3 regions of the Alteromonas naphthalenivorans genome follow, and region 3 is predicted to be linked to each of the others. Evidence: predicted binding sites of a transcription regulator. Region 3 holds the regulator's gene; each other region holds the start of a gene.
What was found. The regulator FNR, encoded in region 3, switches genes on or off when oxygen is low (the NO sensors DNR and NnrR bind a similar motif). The targets are predictions, from matches to a motif close to TTGATCTAGATCAA.

Region 1: atpD (F0F1 ATP synthase subunit beta) is a predicted target of FNR. The motif match lies at 3,200-3,213, and genes of this name have one in related genera.
Region 2: hemN (oxygen-independent coproporphyrinogen III oxidase) is a predicted target of FNR. The motif match lies at 3,599-3,612, and genes of this name have one in related genera.

Annotation. Positions count from the first base shown of each region.
Region 1 is NC_015554.1:1,600,649-1,606,690, reverse strand. It holds gene AMBT_RS06940 (MFS transporter) at 1-1,056, shown strand, start outside; gene AMBT_RS06935 (hypothetical protein) at 1,203-1,487, opposite strand; gene AMBT_RS06930 (hypothetical protein) at 1,605-1,907, opposite strand; gene AMBT_RS06925 (hypothetical protein) at 2,180-2,389, opposite strand; gene AMBT_RS06920 (YceK/YidQ family lipoprotein) at 2,525-2,851, opposite strand; gene atpD (F0F1 ATP synthase subunit beta) at 3,312-4,721, shown strand; gene AMBT_RS06910 (F0F1 ATP synthase subunit epsilon) at 4,711-5,100, shown strand; gene AMBT_RS06905 (AtpZ/AtpI family protein) at 5,105-5,515, shown strand; gene AMBT_RS06900 (ATP synthase subunit I) at 5,530-5,856, shown strand; gene AMBT_RS06895 (F0F1 ATP synthase subunit A) at 5,846-6,042, shown strand, end outside.
Region 2 is NC_015554.1:1,459,533-1,465,574, reverse strand. It holds gene AMBT_RS06345 (TonB-dependent receptor) at 1-703, shown strand, start outside; gene AMBT_RS06340 (XdhC family protein) at 914-1,954, opposite strand; gene AMBT_RS06335 (DsbA family oxidoreductase) at 1,951-2,589, opposite strand; gene AMBT_RS06330 (SGNH/GDSL hydrolase family protein) at 2,677-3,555, opposite strand; gene hemN (oxygen-independent coproporphyrinogen III oxidase) at 3,818-5,095, shown strand; gene AMBT_RS06320 (ATP-binding cassette domain-containing protein) at 5,213-6,042, opposite strand, start outside.
Region 3 is NC_015554.1:1,863,694-1,869,735, forward strand. It holds gene AMBT_RS08020 (heavy metal translocating P-type ATPase) at 1-716, shown strand, start outside; gene ccoS (cbb3-type cytochrome oxidase assembly protein CcoS) at 718-933, shown strand; gene AMBT_RS08030 (sulfite exporter TauE/SafE family protein) at 920-1,579, shown strand; gene fnr (fumarate/nitrate reduction transcriptional regulator Fnr) at 1,630-2,370, shown strand; gene uspE (universal stress protein UspE) at 2,468-3,391, shown strand; gene ttcA (tRNA 2-thiocytidine(32) synthetase TtcA) at 3,572-4,513, shown strand; gene AMBT_RS08050 (patatin-like phospholipase family protein) at 4,514-5,527, shown strand; gene AMBT_RS08055 (DUF2987 domain-containing protein) at 5,519-6,042, opposite strand, start outside.

The sequences.
Region 1 (6,042 bases), 260 kb from region 3:
ATTGGCGCCATTATTTCTTGCTCGTCTCTCACATTATTTTTAATCAGCCCTTTGTGGGGGCGTGCTAGCGATCGCTGGGGTAGACGAATAGTACTCTTAATAGGATTGTTTGGTTATTCTGCGGGTACTTTGGTTTTCGCGGGTGTATTCCAAGCTGCACTATTAGGCCTGCTAGCTCCTTTAGCAGCGCTTGTCTTACTTATCATTACGCGAGTGGGCAATGCCACGGTAATGGCTGCTGTATCGCCTTCAGCAAGTGCCTACATGGCAGATATCACTACGGTAGAAGAGCGAGTAAAGGGGATGGGCGCGCTAGGCGCTGCAACCAATATTGGCTCAATTTTGGGGCCTGCCATTGGTGGGTTGTTGGCCAGTATAAGTTTACTTACGCCGCTTTATTTTTCTGTGGGTGTAACCGTTGCCGTCGCGGTATTAGCCATGTACTCTTTGCCCGTATTGCCTAAGCCTACACATACTTCAGCACCCAAGAAGCTTAAATACACTGATCCTAGAATATTCCCATTAATAGTAGCAGGCGTATTGTTGTTTATGGGCTTTGCCATCGTTCAGCAAACTATAGCCTTTCGGTTTCAAGACACCTTCGGACTAAACAGCACCGATACCGCCAAAATTGTAGGCTTCAGTTTAATGATTTCTGCCGCATCTGCGTTGTTGGTTCAAATGCTGGTTATTCCTCGATTAAAGCTTCGCCCTTTCACCTTATTACGGCTCTCAATGCCCATCATGATGATAGCGTTTGCTATCTTAGCTTCTGGTGAAACTAAACTTCAATTTATGTCAGCCATGTGCGTATTGGGTTTGGGGTTAGGCATAGCGGGGCCAGGGTTTATGGCTGGGGTATCGGTAGCGGTATCATCAGATGAACAAGGTGCGGTAGCAGGCATCGCTGGCGCCTGCCCGCCTTTGGGGTTCGCAGTAGGCCCGCTTTTAGGCTCATATCTTTATGCTATAGATGCCTCACTGCCCTACTGGTTTTCGTTCAGCTGTTATTTATTGGTGTTTTTCTTTACGCTAAAATTTAAAACACGCCATTAAAAAATAGTGAATGCCATTAAGTGGGCTCGCTGCTTGCTGCTATTTGTGAATTATCATGGTGAATTATATTGGTGACTTTCTACTTAAATCGTTTTACTAACGTCTATGTAAGGCTCTCAATAAACTGCAGCGTTGCTAAACAGGCGCTATTTTCTGACCACAATCTCTTCGGCTTCTGTTACCGTTTTTGCGTCGGCCCGTTCAATAACTTTAAGTAATGTAGTTTGAATAGTTTCATCGGTTCTTGCATCAGTCTTGCTGGCAAACTTCTGCTCTTGTGGAGCAACGCCTTCTTCGGCAATAAATCCCATCACTACTTCGTTTGCGCAATCAGGCGTTTCGCCATAATACGTTAAAGTAATTTGTGGGTAGCCTTGAAATCCTTTCTTTACCCTTTTAGCAATGCGTTTTGTCGATTTATCTAAATTCATAATAGCTCTGGTAGGTCATTGTTCTAATGTTCAAAGCATTACATGTAACCTGTTCAATGTCGCAGGTTATTTACTTATAAATACCTAATTCACGGTAACTGGCATAACTGTTGGCTATTAAAAGTGGGTTATTATGAACAAGAAAGCTGATACAACGACGGCAAGACCCACCAATGCACACCATGCATTACTGTGCTGATTACTACTACGGCCACCAAAATTTCGGCCTTCACTTTCCCGTCCGTTCTCACTTTCTGAGCGCCGTAGATTATTTTGTTTTGGGTATCCGCCAAACGTGACCGCTTTGCAAATAGGCCAACCTACCCAATAGCAAACTGTCCAAAAAAACAATTCAATAATTAGGTAACCAGCTGCCCTGAAGAGACCTTTGGCTACTTCCCCTACAATAACTTCTTCCATCATCATTCCCACGTGTATGTGACGCAGTTTGAGCCGCTTATAGATGCTTCTAGGTGAATTGAAAGCGACACGCCCGGTGCAATTAGCTTAAAAGCAGAATAGACAATAACTGCTTTGCTGACAAAGAGTGAGGTGTAACGAGATATGTTGCGTGCCTTTCTAGGTGTAGTCTTTCTAGGCGTAATCTAGAAGCTCAGAAATGGGCGTATAAGTTGGTGCTACTAAATTGCGCTAAACGAAAGCTTTAGCGGGCATGCTTCGTTAATCCAAGGTTATGTTTTTGACGTTTTCACATCGTTTTTTAGTACCAGTACGATTAGCAATATAATTGTTAACGGCGGCACGAGTGCAGAAAAGAACGCTACGACTGCGGTAAGATTAGGCGATTGGGTTTTTCGCTTCCCTAAGTAATAGCCAAGCGCAGCCATGAGTAAAGCAAATACAACAATAACTTGCCCAAACAATGTCGCATTAATATTCATAACAAGCGTTCCATTTTATCATCTTGGTAAAATCAACCTTAGCGGAGGCGATGGACGTCTTACCATCGCCTTTACGTAAAGTTGAATATTTTTACACGAGGAGCTAAACGATAAAGAAGCGAGTGAAAGTGTAGTTTAGTTAACGTTAATGCTGCCTTTATCTATCTGTTGTACTGCGGTGTATGGAATAACAATAGTGTCAGCCACAATAGAAAACGCTGCATCAATAACAAAGAAAGGGACATTCCCAAACGTAGAACCGATATTTTCACGTCGGCTTGGTTCACCGTTTAACAAACATATATTGTATGAAAAACCACTATATACACGAGGTATTTCTTCGCAGTAACTTTTCTTACCTTGATGTTCAATTTGAACATGGTTGTTGTCAGGAGAAATTGTTTTCACAGTCGCACAAGAGCAACATGCTAAAGATAAGATGACGAGAGGTAAAACTTTCATATACTACTAATTCCATTTATTAAGTAAGCATTATCAAACTAATGCTGATTTCATCAAGAGTTTCATTGATCAACGGTTTTATCCATCAACGGTACCATTCATCAGCGATTCCATCCAACAACGGGTCCATTGTTCACCGATACTATTAATCACCGATCACAGTAGCGAACGGTAATGAGGGGTATCATTGCCCGGCCCAATACCCGATTAAGATACCCGACTAAAATTCACGACAAAGGCATGAGCCATACTTATTGTCTTATGTTATCACCGCCTGAAGTTCATACTCAAATTCAATGTAGATTTATATTTGAATGGGTGTGAATTTAAATCAAACATTCAAAATGTTTGATAAAGGTCAAATTGTTCAATAAATAAACGGCGTATTCTATTGGTGTGATAGCATCTTTTATTGAGCGAGCATCAAGTGACACATTCAACCAAAGAACAAATAGATGCGATGCATGTTGGCGTTATTGTGGCGGTAAGAGGGAGTATTGTTGATATCCGTTTTACTAATCAACTGCCAGACATCCACACCATCATTTACGCTAATGACGGTAAAATAACGTTAGAAGTGGCTTCTCAACTCTCGGCAGAAAAAGTACGCACTATTGCGCTAACACCTACCCAGGGTTTAGCTCGCGGTATGGTAGTGAAAAGTTCACAAGGCCCGTTAAAAGTGCCCGTTGGTCCTTCAATACTCACCAGAATGTTCAATGTGTTTGGTGAAGCTATTGATGGCAAACCCTTTATTAATAACACAGAGCGGCGCAGCGTTCATCAATCCCCTCCTCCCCTTGTTAGTATTTCCAGCCAGCTACAGATATTTGAAACCGGCATCAAAATCGTTGATGTTCTGTGTCCGCTTGAGCGAGGCGGAAAAGCGGGTCTATTTGGTGGCGCTGGCGTGGGCAAAACCGTTTTGCTTACCGAAATGATCCACAACATGGTAAGCCACCAACAAGGCGTAAGTATATTTTGCGGTATAGGCGAACGCTGCAGAGAAGGTGAAGAGCTTTATCGCGAGATGAAACAGGCTGGAGTGTTAGACAACATGGTTATGCTATTCGGGCAAATGAACGAACCTCCTGGAAGCCGCTTTAGAATAGGTCACAGCGCGCTAACCATGGCTGAGTACTTTCGTGATGACGAAAAGAAAGATGTGCTATTACTCATCGACAACATATTTCGATTTATTCAAGCGGGTTCTGAAGTGTCTGGCCTAATGGGCCAAATGCCATCACGAATGGGTTACCAACCCACCCTCGGCACTGAATTATCAAGTTTAGAAGAACGTATCGCCAATACACAAAACGGTGCCATTACGTCTATTCAAGCAGTCTATGTACCTGCTGATGACTTTACCGATCCAGCAGCGGTGCATACTTTTTCTCACCTATCAGCAACCTTAGTACTATCACGCAAACGCGCTAGTGAAGGCTTTTATCCTGCCGTCGATCCGTTGCAGTCAAGTTCAAAACTAGCTACGCCTAATGTGGTTGGTGATAGACATTATCAAGTAGCACAACAGGTTCGTCATATTCTCGCCCAGTACAACGAATTAAAAGACATCATTGCCATGTTGGGGTTAGAACAGTTATCTAAAAAAGACCGAAATGTTGTGGCAAGAGCCCGTCGATTAGAGCGCTTTTTTACTCAACCATTTTTCACTACCGAGCAATTTACTGGCATGCAAGGAAAGTTCGTGACTATCGAACAAGCATTAGAAGGTTGCGAACGCATTTTAAGCGGTGAATTTGACGAGCATCCCGAAAGCGCGTTGTACATGATTGGCGATATTAATGACGCGATTAGCGGTCATAAAGCACCTAAAACAGCATCAGATGAGGCACATCATGCAGGTTAATATTCTTTTACCCAATCAAATATTTGCCCAGCTTTCAGGCATCAGCAATCTGATTGTTGAAACCCCTTCAGGAAGTTTTGGCATTCTGCCTCACCGTTTAGATTGTATCACCCCATTGGTGCCCGGAATTTTAACTTATCAATGTAATAACCAAGCGCCTCAATTTGTTGCTATTGATCAAGGGGTGTTAGTGAAAACGGGAAAGCAAGTCTCTATTTCCGTTAGAAGAGCAATAAGTGGGCAATCCCTTGAAACTTTGCAGCAGGCGGTTACCCAAGAATTTATTCATCTGGATGAAGAGCAACAAGCCCTGCGGGCTGTGTTAGCTAAGTTGGAAACCGGGTTTCTTAAACAATTTTCGTCACTGTCTAAGCAGTAGCTTAATGGATAAACCAACTGTCAATGCTAAAAACACTACACCGCGCCGCTCACACAGCATGTCTCATCATGTAAATAAGAAGGTGGCATTAAAGTTACATGCTAAGCGCCATAAACACCCAGGCGTATGGTTTGGGTTGGGATTAATGGGGGTTGTGGGTTGGTCTGTGGCACTTCCCACGCTGTTGGGTATTGCATTAGGCATTTGGCTTGACGCCAGTATTAGTGATTCTCGCGCTTATACGCTTATATTTTTGCTGGCAGGGTTAACGTTAGGCTGCTTTATTGCGTGGAATTGGGTTAGCAAAGAGTATGCAGCAATGCATAGCCCTACCGTCAACATGAAGGCCAACACTAAAGCTCCCACTAAGGCAAACACTGTGCCCAAAACGAAAACAAGTAAAGAAAACGAATAAGGAGCTACTTAGCAATGATACCCATCGACAATTTAAGTTTAACCTCACTTATTTTGCCTTTTCTAATAGGCACAATGCTAGGTTGCTGTTTTTTCTATGCCCTGTGGTTTACCGTAAAAAAAGGCATGAATGCCACGCATCCAGCGCTATGGTTCTTAAGTAGCTTATTGCTACGCATGGGGACGGCAATCAGTGTTTTTTACTGGGTGGGTAATAATGATATTTGGCGTCTATCAGCCTGCTTGGCGGGTTTTGTGATAGGCAGAATATTAATGACTAAAATCACTAATAACGCCAATCCTACCGGCGCAGAGAAAGGAGCGCTACATCATGCACCTTAGCCCGGATGAAATTATTTATTGGCAATATGGCGTAATTAAAATGAGCGCTACGCTTGTTTTTACGTGGGTCATTATGGCGATACTGGTGGTTAGCGCCTATTTTATCACTCGTAACCTCAATAAAAAGAATCACCACTCACGCTGGCAAAATGCCTTAGAAATAATAGTCATCACCATCAATGACCA
Region 2 (6,042 bases), 400 kb from region 3:
GGCCGAAAAAGCGCGTAGTGCAGAAATAGGCTTGAAACAGGATTGGCCTGATTATGGTGTGCGGGTAAATGTTGCGGCGCATTATTCAACCATTGAAGATTTTCAAGCCACCACTTTCACAGGTACCGGTTTTAACCTGCAAAACGCAGGCGACATTCATGTGAAGGGACTGGAGCTTGAAACCACTTGGTTAATGAGTGCAAACACGGAACTTCAGCTTATTGCATCACGCACGTTAGCCAATTTTGATACCTTCAAACAAGGTACATGTTGGGTGGCCTATTCATGGCATACGGGTATTGACGATCCGGGCCGTGCGTCACCTGCCGACCCGTATTGTGCACGAGACGGTGACAGAGTGGGTTTTGAGCCTCAAAATAGCCTTTCAATTATGCTAAACCATCATTTTTTAGTAGCGAGTTACGACGCCACAATAAGCGCAGATTATCAGTATACAGGGGAAGTATATTTGGATGATTCCAACGACCCCTATAAACAGTCTGGTTCATACGAGATTATTAATGCACGACTTTCACTTCAGCTTGAGGAATGGGACACCGAAATTATTGTATGGGCTCGAAACCTTTTGGATGAAGAATATATCGCTAGAAGTGGTTTTGATGTGCCAGTGCAAGAAGGAAAACTGATGGCCTACCCAGGCGCACCTCGCTCCTATGGTATATCGGTAAGAAATCGTTTTTAACTATTGCGTTTGTTAAAACAAAAGCGATGTAACCTTAAATAAAAAGCCCCACTTATTCATCTACTTTGGGGCTATTTATCTACTTCGTGGCAGTTATGGACGCAGTTATGGAGGCTTTATGGGGCTTGCACGGGGCTTGCACGGGGCTTTTACTGAAGCCATGTATAAGACTTTTAAGGAGTGTGTATATAAACTGCGTGTTGCACATAACTACTTTAATGTCGGAAATTTGTTTGCCAGTACTGCATGGCACTGAGCAATAATCGACAACGCGATGCTTTCTGGCAAGTCGCCACCGATATTAAACCCAGCTGGGCTGGCGAAGAAGCCTTTAAAATCACTTTCTTTAACCCCAGCTAACGCGAACATTTCTTCTTTACGGTGAATAGGCCCTAACATGGCCACGTACTTCAGCGGGTACCGAGATAACATTGATAAGGCATTACTGTCTATTTGTCGGTGATGAGACATCAACACCGCTGCATCGATATTGTGTTCTGCGACATGCAAATTCAGTGCTTCGACTTCTGTCGACTCGACAATAAAGTTAGCATCACCGAAGTGCTCTACCCTTGCCTGTGCTGGCCTAGGATCCCATACGCTCACCGACCACCCTTGCTGCACTGCCATCTTCACCACAAAAGTGGCATCGTATCCACCGCCAACAATAAGTAGGTGTGGAGGCGGTTCACAAGGTACTGTTAGAAAGCACTTACCGTTTTGGGTATCAAGTAAAGCGGCCGTTTTTTTAGCTTCAGGCTTCACACGAGTGGTGTTGTCAGCCTGTTCGCTGTTACTCGCTTGCTGGTTGTCGCAAACGCTAACTGAGGAGGAAAGTTCGCCATTAACTTCTTGCTTCCATAAACAAGGTTGCCCGCTCACCAAATATGAATACACAGTATGTAACTGTAAATAGTGATTATCACTAGTTACAGGTAACAGCGCTAAATGTACAACCCCGCCGCAGCCTACACCTAGTTTAAAGGCAATGTCTTCTTCATCGTTATCATCGTAAACTGCTGTACGATGCTTACCATCTTGCATTACCCGCTGGGCTTGTTTGTTAATGTCTGATTCAAGGCAGCCACCACTTAACACACCTAGTTGATGCCCAGCATTGCTGAACAACATGACAGCCCCCGCTTTCCTGTAACAAGAGCCTTCCGTCTTATATATAAGCCCCAGCACCCACTGGTGGGCATCCTTTAGCGGATGCCACTGGGCTAAAAGGTGTATTAGCTGATTACTCATTGCTCAGTAGATGCCTGAACAATAAATTGCGCTAACGTCTCTGGGTCTTGTGCACCCGCAACACCGCTATTACCAATCACAAAAGTAGGTACGCTTTGAATACCACGTTGCAACCATAAGTTCTCGTGCTCTCGAACGACATCTGCATAGGTTTGATTGGCCAGAAGTTCACTTACCTCTTGCTCGTTTAGCCCCACAGACACCGCTTCGTTGACTAACACGTCTATATCATTCACGTTTTTTCTTTCACTGAAATAGGCGGCAAATAAGCGTAATTTTAGCGCTTCTTGCTTACCGTTTTCCCCTGCATAGTGCAGTACTTGGTGTGCATTGAAGGTATTCGCCATACGCATGCCGTCGAAGTAATCAAACTTAAAACCAACCGATGCACCTGCATCAATAAGTTGTTTTCGGTTTTGATCACTTTGTGCTGGAGTAAGCCCGTATTTTTCCATTATATGTTCACGAACATCTTGCCCTTCTTGCGGCATGTTCGGGTTAAGTTCAAACGGGTGAAATTGAATAGTTACTTCTATATCGTCTAATTGCGCGATGGCTTTTTGTAGACGTTCGTAACCAATAATGCACCAAGGGCAAACTACGTCTGACACCATATCTATCGTTACTTTTTTCATTGCACCTCCAGCGCGAAGCCATAAATATTGTTGGTTTTTAAACACCTACTAAATGAATAATGTATTGTAGGGGTGAACCTTTCAGCTTCAACCAACATTGCTATTTTTACCGACCAATTCATCAAGTTCTTCGTTCACTAACTTCACAACAGCGTTAGACCACAATTGATAGCCTGCAACTTGCGGATGAAAGCCATCTTCAGCCATGTATTTGAGCGTGTTGTCTGATTGATCATTACCTATTGGGTTTAAGGTTAGTGTGAGTACGTTAACCCCATGATATTTGTTCACCAGCTTAAGCAAGGCGGTATTGAGGTACTTCGCTCTTTGCCCTAACACCCAACGTAACGGTTGGGGTAGCGCGGGAAATTCGTGCATAGGAGGCAGTGCGGTAAATACCACCAACCTGCACTGGTATCGCGCTTTTAGTATTTCGATTATTTGCGTGACATTACTACGCCACCGGCGCAAGGACGTAAAACCCGTTACATCATTTACCCCTATTGAAATAACCGCCACGTCGAACGATCTGCATTGAAGAGGCGTGTCGAAACTATGGGTAGAAGTGATTGTTGAGAGGGACGTTGAATTAGCATCATACGTAGGATCACGGTTGGGTTTAGCCCGCTGCAACATGGATAACAAATCCGTACTGTTAACCCCTGTCTTGGCCTTTAATTCCCAATTAACGCAAAAGTTTTCCGACAAACTGTTAATTAACCAGCCAGACAGTGCTTGTTCTTGAGTAGATACACCCACGCCAGCGGCAGCGGAATCTCCCGCAATAAGCAACGCCAAGGGAGCCTTTATTTGCTGACAGCTTACCGGAACGCCGCTATGCGCATCGCCTTTAAGATGCACCTTGTTGGAGGCATTGCTAGCGCACTGGCAGCAACCCACTCTTTTACCGGTAGGTTCCGGTAATTTGAGCGTTTTTTTCCTTACCAGCAGGCCTTGTACTAGCAAAATTGGAAAACTGACTATAATGAGTATGTTTAAGAGCAAAACCTTGAACGAGATCAATAAACACCTTACTAGTTTGCATTATTATCAATGATGAAATGGGTTTACCACGAAAGAAAGACCCCCTGTATAAGTGTCTTTCGCTACTTTACTAGCAAACTAAGCAGAAAATACCTATGAATTCGCCAATTGATCGCGCCACAAGTACAATTACAAAATATGCACAACAGGCGCCACGTTACACTTCTTACCCTACTGCGCTTAAATTCGAGTCGGTGAACGAGGGTTATTAGAGAGCGCGTCTGAAAACTGCGGCGCCGATACCATAAGCTTATATATTCACATCCCTTTCTGCGAACAGCTTTGCTATTACTGTGGCTGCAATAAAATAGTAACTCGCCACAACGAAAAAGCCGACCATTACCTTAGCTACATTGAAAAAGAGATGGTAGCGAAAAAATCGCTTTATAAAGATAAGAAAGTGGTAGCCCTTCATTTAGGTGGAGGCTCCCCAAGTTTTCTTTCAACGATACAACATACCTATTTAATGTATCTGATTAAGAAACACTTTCTTATTTCCAGCGAAGCTGAATTTTCAATTGAGTTAGATCCTAGAAATGTGACTTGTGAATACTTAAAAGATTTAAATGAATTAGGTTACACCCGTGTTAGCTTTGGTGTACAAGATATTAATGTAGATGTTCAGCAGTCTATCAATCGGGTTCAAAGTACCGCACACATTGCCAAATTAGTGTTTGATGCAAAAAACATAGGCTATACCTCGGTCAATTTGGACTTAATTTACGGTTTGCCCAAACAAACTATGGAGAAGTTTCGCACCACGGTAGTGGCGGTAAAAGCCATGTCACCCGACCGAGTGTCACTTTTTAGCTATGCCCACTTACCAGACAGATTCGCAGCCCAACGCAAAATACCGCTAGATACCCTAGCCACCCCTGATGAAAAAGCGGCAATGCACCAAATGGCAGTAGAAAGTTTTTCTAAAACAGGCTTTGAAATGATTGGTTTAGATCACTTCGCGAAGCCCAGCGACACACTAGCCATGGCTAAGCATAACCACGTATTGCACCGAAACTTTCAAGGCTACACCACGCATAAAAACAGTGACTTACTTGGTTTGGGCGTATCTGCCATTAGTACAATAGGCAATGCATATGGCCAGAACCCCAAACAACTTAAAGACTATTACAACCGGTTGGACAACGACATACCGCTAACCGCCAACGGCATTGCGTTAACCCTAGACGATCGCATTCGTCGAGACGTGATTATGTCTTTAATGTGTAATTTGTATTTAGATAAGAAAGATATTGAAGACAAGTACAATATTAAATTCAATGGCTATTTCTGTATTGAATTAACGAGCCTTAAATCGTTAGTAGACGACGGTATTATTGAACTTCGCGATCGATATATTAGTGTGCCAGATAAGTCTCGCATTTATATAAGAGCAATATGTGCAAGGTTCGATGCTTACCTAAATAAAGATCATCATATCTCTCGCTATTCAGCGGCAATTTAGACAATGGGAATATAAGGCTGGGAATTTAGACCTAGAAAACTTAGATCTAGAGAACTTAGATCTAGGAAGTTAGTACCTAGGAATAGTAAACGCTGCACTTTAAAACGCTTTGCAAACCTACTGAAGTTTGAACCTAGCCACCACGGATAAACCAGGTTCAAGTTTCAACCTTTCAATCGACAAGGTGCTTACTCTGGCATACAACACTTGATTACCATGAGTTAGCATCACGATTGCGGTTTGTAGTTGCTGGTTTTCAGATTGCGGTATTTCAGGGTGGTAAATTTCCACTACTTCGCACGGTAACGCGTTTAAGATACTGCTAGAGGGCACATTCACTTTTGTATTGGTATCGATACTCACCTCGCTGGCAAAAACGGCTATTTTTCCTCGCTGCTGATGCTGGTCAGTGCTCAACCCTTGCTCGTCTTTATTATTTGTATTCAGTTTACTATCACATTGCACGGTAGCTTTGGCGTACAATATATTGCCGCTTACATTCAAACGCGTAAACGGGTGAGGAAAATCATCCGAGTTCTTAATTATCTCACCTTCTAAAATGGCACAGGGGTTTTCTACGCTTCCTTGGCTAGCGATTTTCGCCATAACGTAAGCTACTGAACCCGTCGCCTCTACCTCGCCATCAACAACAGATATCAGCCCATCACAGAATAGAGCCAAGTCTTGAACATCGTGAGACACCATGATCAATTTTATATTTAGGCGCCCACAGGTTTTGACTAGAAATCGTAGGATTTTGCTGCGTAAAGCCGCATCTAATGCGCTTAACGACTCATCAAGCATCAGCACATCTGGCCCATTAACCAATGCACGCGCTAATGCCACCCGCTGCGCTTCACCACCTGAAAGGCTGTCTATTGATTTATGCAGTAAATGTTCGCACTCACAACCAGCAATAGCATGCTCAACTTTTAACGCCTTTGAGC
Region 3 (6,042 bases):
ATAGAACCCTGCCTAATACCATGAACGGATTTACCGTTACACCAGGTGGCGGCATTAGTGGTGAGATAGACAACGTAGTTTTTACTATGGGTTCAGCCGTATTTTGTAATTTATCAACCACCTCAAAGGTAGATATACCGGCAAATGTGTTTTTGTGTGCCGACGGTGTATTAATGGCCGCGTTCTGCGTAAATGATAGCTTGCGGCAAGATGCCTTAGCGACACTCACCGCACTGAATGAACATCAATTAGTGGTGCTAAGTGGCGACACACAGAAAAACGTTGATGCACTTACTGCTAGTTTACCAATCAACTTAGCAAAGGGTGGCTTATCACCGGAGCAAAAATATTCACAGGTGCATACTTTGCAAAAGCAAGGTCGCAAAGTCATGATGATGGGCGACGGTATAAACGATGCCCCTGTTCTTGCTAGCGCAGATGTGGCGGTTGCGGTAGGAAACGCCACAGATGTGGCCAAAACAGCCGCCGATGTTATTTTGCTAGGAGACAGCTTGCTATCGGTGCCAACCTTATTTTCTGTGGCGAAACAGGCAAAACGTAAAATTCAGCAAAATATTGCATGGTCAGTAGGTTACAATATTATCATTCTACCCTTTGCAGTGTCGGGGTTACTCTCTCCCTGGATGGCCGTGGTTGGCATGTCACTGAGTAGTATTATTGTGGTCACCAATTCAACGAGGTTATTAAGTAAATAATATGAGTATCATTTACGTCTTAATTCCCATCGCTATTATTATTGTTGCGCTGGCACTGGTTATCTTTTTCTGGGCGGTAAAAACCAATCAGTTTGAAGATCTTGATAGACAGGGCTACAGCATTTTGTTTGATGATGATTTATCAGGTGATGAAAAGAAGCTAGCCGAGCAGCGAAAGCAGTTACAACAACGCAAAGAAACAGATGACAGAGATTAATATATTCTCTGCTTTTTTCATTGGAATTGCTGGCGGCGTGCATTGTGTGGGTATGTGCGGTGGTATTGTTGCCGCACTACGCACAGTAACGCCAAGTAATGAACCGGCATTACCCTACACCCTTGCCTATAATTTTGGCCGTATCCTCAGCTACACATTAGCCGGCGCTATTACAGGCGCTGTCGGCCAAATGGCCACCGAGTTTGTGCCTATTGCTAAACCCGTTTTATCTTTGATTAGTGGCGTTATGCTGCTGCTATTAGCGTGTTATTTGGGAAAGTGGTGGCAAGGCTTGAATTATATTGAAGCTATGGGACGCGGCTTATTTAAAGCTATTCAGCCAATATCTAAACGATTTCTTCCATTCAAAAGCCCGGTTTATGCACTACCCTATGGTTTTATATGGGGCTGGCTACCCTGCGGGTTGGTCTATTCCACGTTAACGTGGTCATTAGCATCGGGGTCGGCCGTTGACGGCGCTGCCATCATGTTATTTTTTGGGTTAGGTACTCTGCCCACTTTGTTAGCTGCAAGCGCAGGTAGCCAGTACCTAATAGCTGGTTTTAGGCACCCCGTGGTAAGACAATGCTTTTCCGTAATAGTGGCTATTTACGCTCTCTTTTTAATTTATGCAGCAATTTCATAAACAAAAGAGTAAGATTAATATTAAGTCGACCCTATTTATAGTTTGAACCTATGAGCAAAGGAAGCCAATTCTCAATTCATTGTCAAAATTGCAGTTTCAGCCACTTGTGTTTGCCCGTTGCGCTAAACAAGACTGAGATTGAATCTTTAGATGATATTATTGAGCGAAAGAAACCCCTTCACAAGAGTGATTTGCTGGTAAAGTCGGGAGATAAATTCAACTCTCTTTACGCAGTACGAACGGGCTCTTTTAAGTCTTTCGTCACCAATTCAGATGGTGAAGAGCAGATTACAGGTTTTCACTTCCCTGGCGATATTATCGGCTTCGATGCCTTACGGGAAAATAAGCACCAAAGTTATGCTCAGGCATTAGAAACCGCCATGGTGTGCGAATTACCGTATGAAACGCTTGATGAAATGTCGGTTCAATTTCCTAAGTTAAGACATCAAATAATGAGTTTTATGAGTGCGGAAATTAAACAAGATCATGATCTCATGATGTTGCTTAATAAACGCTCAGCGGAAGAACGTCTATTGTATTTCCTCTCTCAGCTTTCTCAACGTTTCGAAGAACGTGGATTTTCAAATAAAGAATTTCACCTAACCATGACTCGAAATGAAATTGGGAACTATCTTGGTCTAACTATTGAGACCATTAGCCGCCTGTTAAGCCGTTTTCAAAAAGAAAATATTATCCAAGTGGACGGTAAACTCATCACTATTTTAGATTTTGATGAGATGTCACAACGTTTAACGTCTGTGGTTGCACCTAATATCGCCTGTAATAGCTAATCTTCAAAGCTTTTGATCTAAAACAAGTTACGTAATAGCAAATAGGTATTACACTTAAATTGTAGCAACCAAAATTCTGACTATGTTTGGAGGGGTTATGATTAAGTATGAGCGTATTTTAGCGGTTATTGAAGCCGATAGAGAAACCCAACCTGCGCTTAGCCGTGCATATGAACTTGCCAAAAAGACAGGTGCCTCTGTCACCGCCATGCTGGTGGTTTACGACTTATCTTACGATATGACAACCATGCTTAGCCCTGATGATCGTGAAGCCATGCGTGATGCGGTCACTAAAGAACATGCTGGATGGTTGAAAAAAACTTTAGACGACTTAGGTTTTTCTAAAACAGATATAGTTGTGGAATGGAACAACCGTGCCTTTGAAGCTGTGGTGCATTATGTCATCGACAACAGTATAGATTTAGTGGTAAAAGCAACTAAGCGCCATGACGATTTAGCTTCTGTTATTTTTACTCCTACAGACTGGCATCTACTTAGAAAATGTCCCTCCCCCGTATTATTGGTTAAAGATCATGAATGGCCTGAAAATGGTGAAATTATTGCCGCGGTAAATGTAGGCAGTGAAGACGACGAGCATGCCTTACTTAACGACAAAATCACGGTGATTGCTAACGATTATGCCGCGCTGCTCAGCGGTAACGTAAATTTGGTAAACAGCTACCCAGCTACGCCGCTAAATATTGCTATTGAAGTTCCTGAGTTTGACCCAGACACTTACAACAACGCGGTAAAGCATCATCACGAACTTGAGATGAACACACACAGCGAGAAGTATGCTATCGATAGTAAGCGCTGTTATGTGAAGGAAGGCCTTCCTGAAAAAGTCATTCCAAAGATAGCCCAAGATATAGACGCTGAACTTGTTATCATAGGTACGGTTGGCAGAATAGGTATTTCTGCGGCTCTCATAGGTAACACCGCAGAACATGTTATTGATGAACTTGTGTGTGATGTACTGGCAATAAAACCAGACGGCTTTATTTCGCCCCTTTCACGGTAATTCAGACAGGTTCATAAACAGCCTGTCGGCACTGTTTGCTATCTTTGCGCTATAGCTTTAAACGCTATTGTTTTTTGTTAGAAGAGAGGGCCAACAAGATTTAAAAAATCTGAACCTCGCACATTCAATTTTACTTGATTACTGTATAATGGTTTTTTTCGCAGTAACAAAGCTATTGATATGAACAGTGCAGGCACAAACCGTGCGGACGCTCCGTTAACCGCGTCTCAAAACAAACAAAAATACAGCTTTAATAAGCTACAAAAGCGACTTCGTCGAAATGTAGGCAAAGCGATTGCTGATTTCGGCATGATTGAAAACAACGATAAAGTCATGGTGTGCTTATCTGGCGGCAAAGACAGTTACGCTATGCTTGATATTCTTATGTTTTTAAAGCGCATTGCGCCAATTCATTTTGACATTATTGCGGTTAACCTTGATCAAAAGCAGCCAGGATTTCCAGAGCACGTACTTCCTGAATACCTTGAAAGTGTAGGTGTAGAGTACAAAATTGTAGAAGAAGACACCTACTCTATTGTTATGGATAAAGTGCCTGAAGGTAAAACCACGTGCTCACTTTGTTCTCGATTACGTCGCGGTATTTTATACAGCACGGCCAAAAAGCTAGGCGCCACTAAAATTGCCCTTGGCCATCACCGTGACGACATGCTAGAAACCTTCTTTTTAAACATGTTCCATGGCGGTAAGCTTAAATCAATGCCACCAAAGCTGGTTAGCGATAATGGTGAGCACATTGTCATAAGGCCCCTTGCTTATTGTACTGAAAAAGACATTCAGCGTTATTCTGATGCCGTAGAATTTCCTATTATTCCTTGCAACTTGTGCGGGTCTCAAGAAAATTTGCAGCGTCAGAACGTAAAGGCCATGCTACAAGATTGGGATCGCCGTTTCCCTGGGCGTATTGAGTCAATGTTTAGTGCGCTTCAAAATGTAGCGCCGTCACATTTGGTCGACAAGAATTTGCACGACTTTAAAGGCATCTCTACACAGAACGGGCCGGTTGAAGATGGTGATATTGGTTTCGATCCGCCCAGCTTCGAGTCACCCAGTGAGCCTACTGACGACACGGTTCACGTTATCAATTTGATGGAATCAAACTAAATGAAAATTGGTCTAGCATTAGGTGCGGGTGCCGCAAGAGGTTGGACCCACATTGGTATTATTCAAGCATTAGAAAAGCTGGGTATTAAAATTGACGTGGTGGCAGGTTGCTCTATTGGTGCCTATGTTGGTGCCGCTTACGCTAGTGGTAAGTTAGAAGGCCTTAAAGAGTGGTCTTGTTCTTTGTCAGATTGGCAGGTACTTGCTTTGATGGGCGTTGGTTTACGTAGGGGCGGTATTGCTAGCGGGCGAAAAGTGTTTGATAAACTTGCCAGCGAATTTTGTGCCCCAACCTACGAAGCAATGGAAAAACCGTTCGCCTCTGTGGCTACCGATTTGTACACAGGTCGTGAGGTAGTGTTTAGTTCCGGCGAGATTGGCAATACCATTCAAGCTTCGTGTGCTATTCCTGCCCTATTTGCCCCAGTCGCCCATGGCGATCGTTGGTTAGTAGATGGCGCGGTGGTTAATCCAGTGCCTGTTAACCTGTGTCGTCAGCTTGGTGCAGACTTTGTTATTGCCGTGAACCTTAATGCTGACTTCAGGCCCCTTAGGCTTGAAAAATTACGACTCGATCACGAAGAAAACCAAAGAAAAACCGAAGACTTTTTCACTAAAAGCCAAAACGTGCTTAAGCAGTGGTTCTCACCTGATGGTAAAGAAAAAGCAGAAACGGAAACTGAAAGTGAAACCGATAGTAAACATAGCGAGCAAAACGAAGGCGTTGCTAGCGACGCTATTGAGGCCATAGAAGAAACAATTTCGCCGCCACCAAATAAAGTCCCTAAAGGTAACCCTCCAGGGATTTTAAGTGTAATGAGTAGTTCGTTAGAAATACTTCAAGCAAGGGTGACACGTTCTCGTTTAGCGGGCGATCCGCCGGATATTCTGATAGAGCCCCAACTAACCGACGTGGGTATTATGGAATTTCACCGCGCACAAGAGCTATGTGAAAAGGGTGAAGAAACCATCACCCGTATTGCTGAGCAAATTAAGTATCAGCTATTAGCTTGATGCCATAGCGGTAACACGAAGTGGGGCTTTCGGTAGTGTGAGCCCTTTATTTTCGTTAATTTCACTTTGTTCTAAGTGAAGTATGCCGTTATTAATATGCAGGCCTTCTGGGGTAATATAATCCAGATTTTTATCATCAAATTGCAACATCAACCCTTTCACCGTTGGCATTAAGAACGATAAAAAGCTACCCATTTCATTGAAGAACGCTTCATATTGGCCATAGATAAAATTCAGCTCTTCTTTTGTATAACTGGCGGTTAAGTATTCACTTTTTGTTTCTAGCTGCACAGACATATCACATACATTAGCCGCTTCAGTTAAATCGATACTGATATAGGCATTTGCCAATTTTAGCGCTTTTTCCGTTGGTACAGTGAATCGGTACTCATCACTAACCTCTAATGGCATAGTTTGTTTGTCAGTGACTATCTCAGCGTTATTAATTTCACATAACCGCCCTTCACCAACACGCAGAAAACCAAAAGCGAATTGCAAAGCTTGAGTGTCTTCAT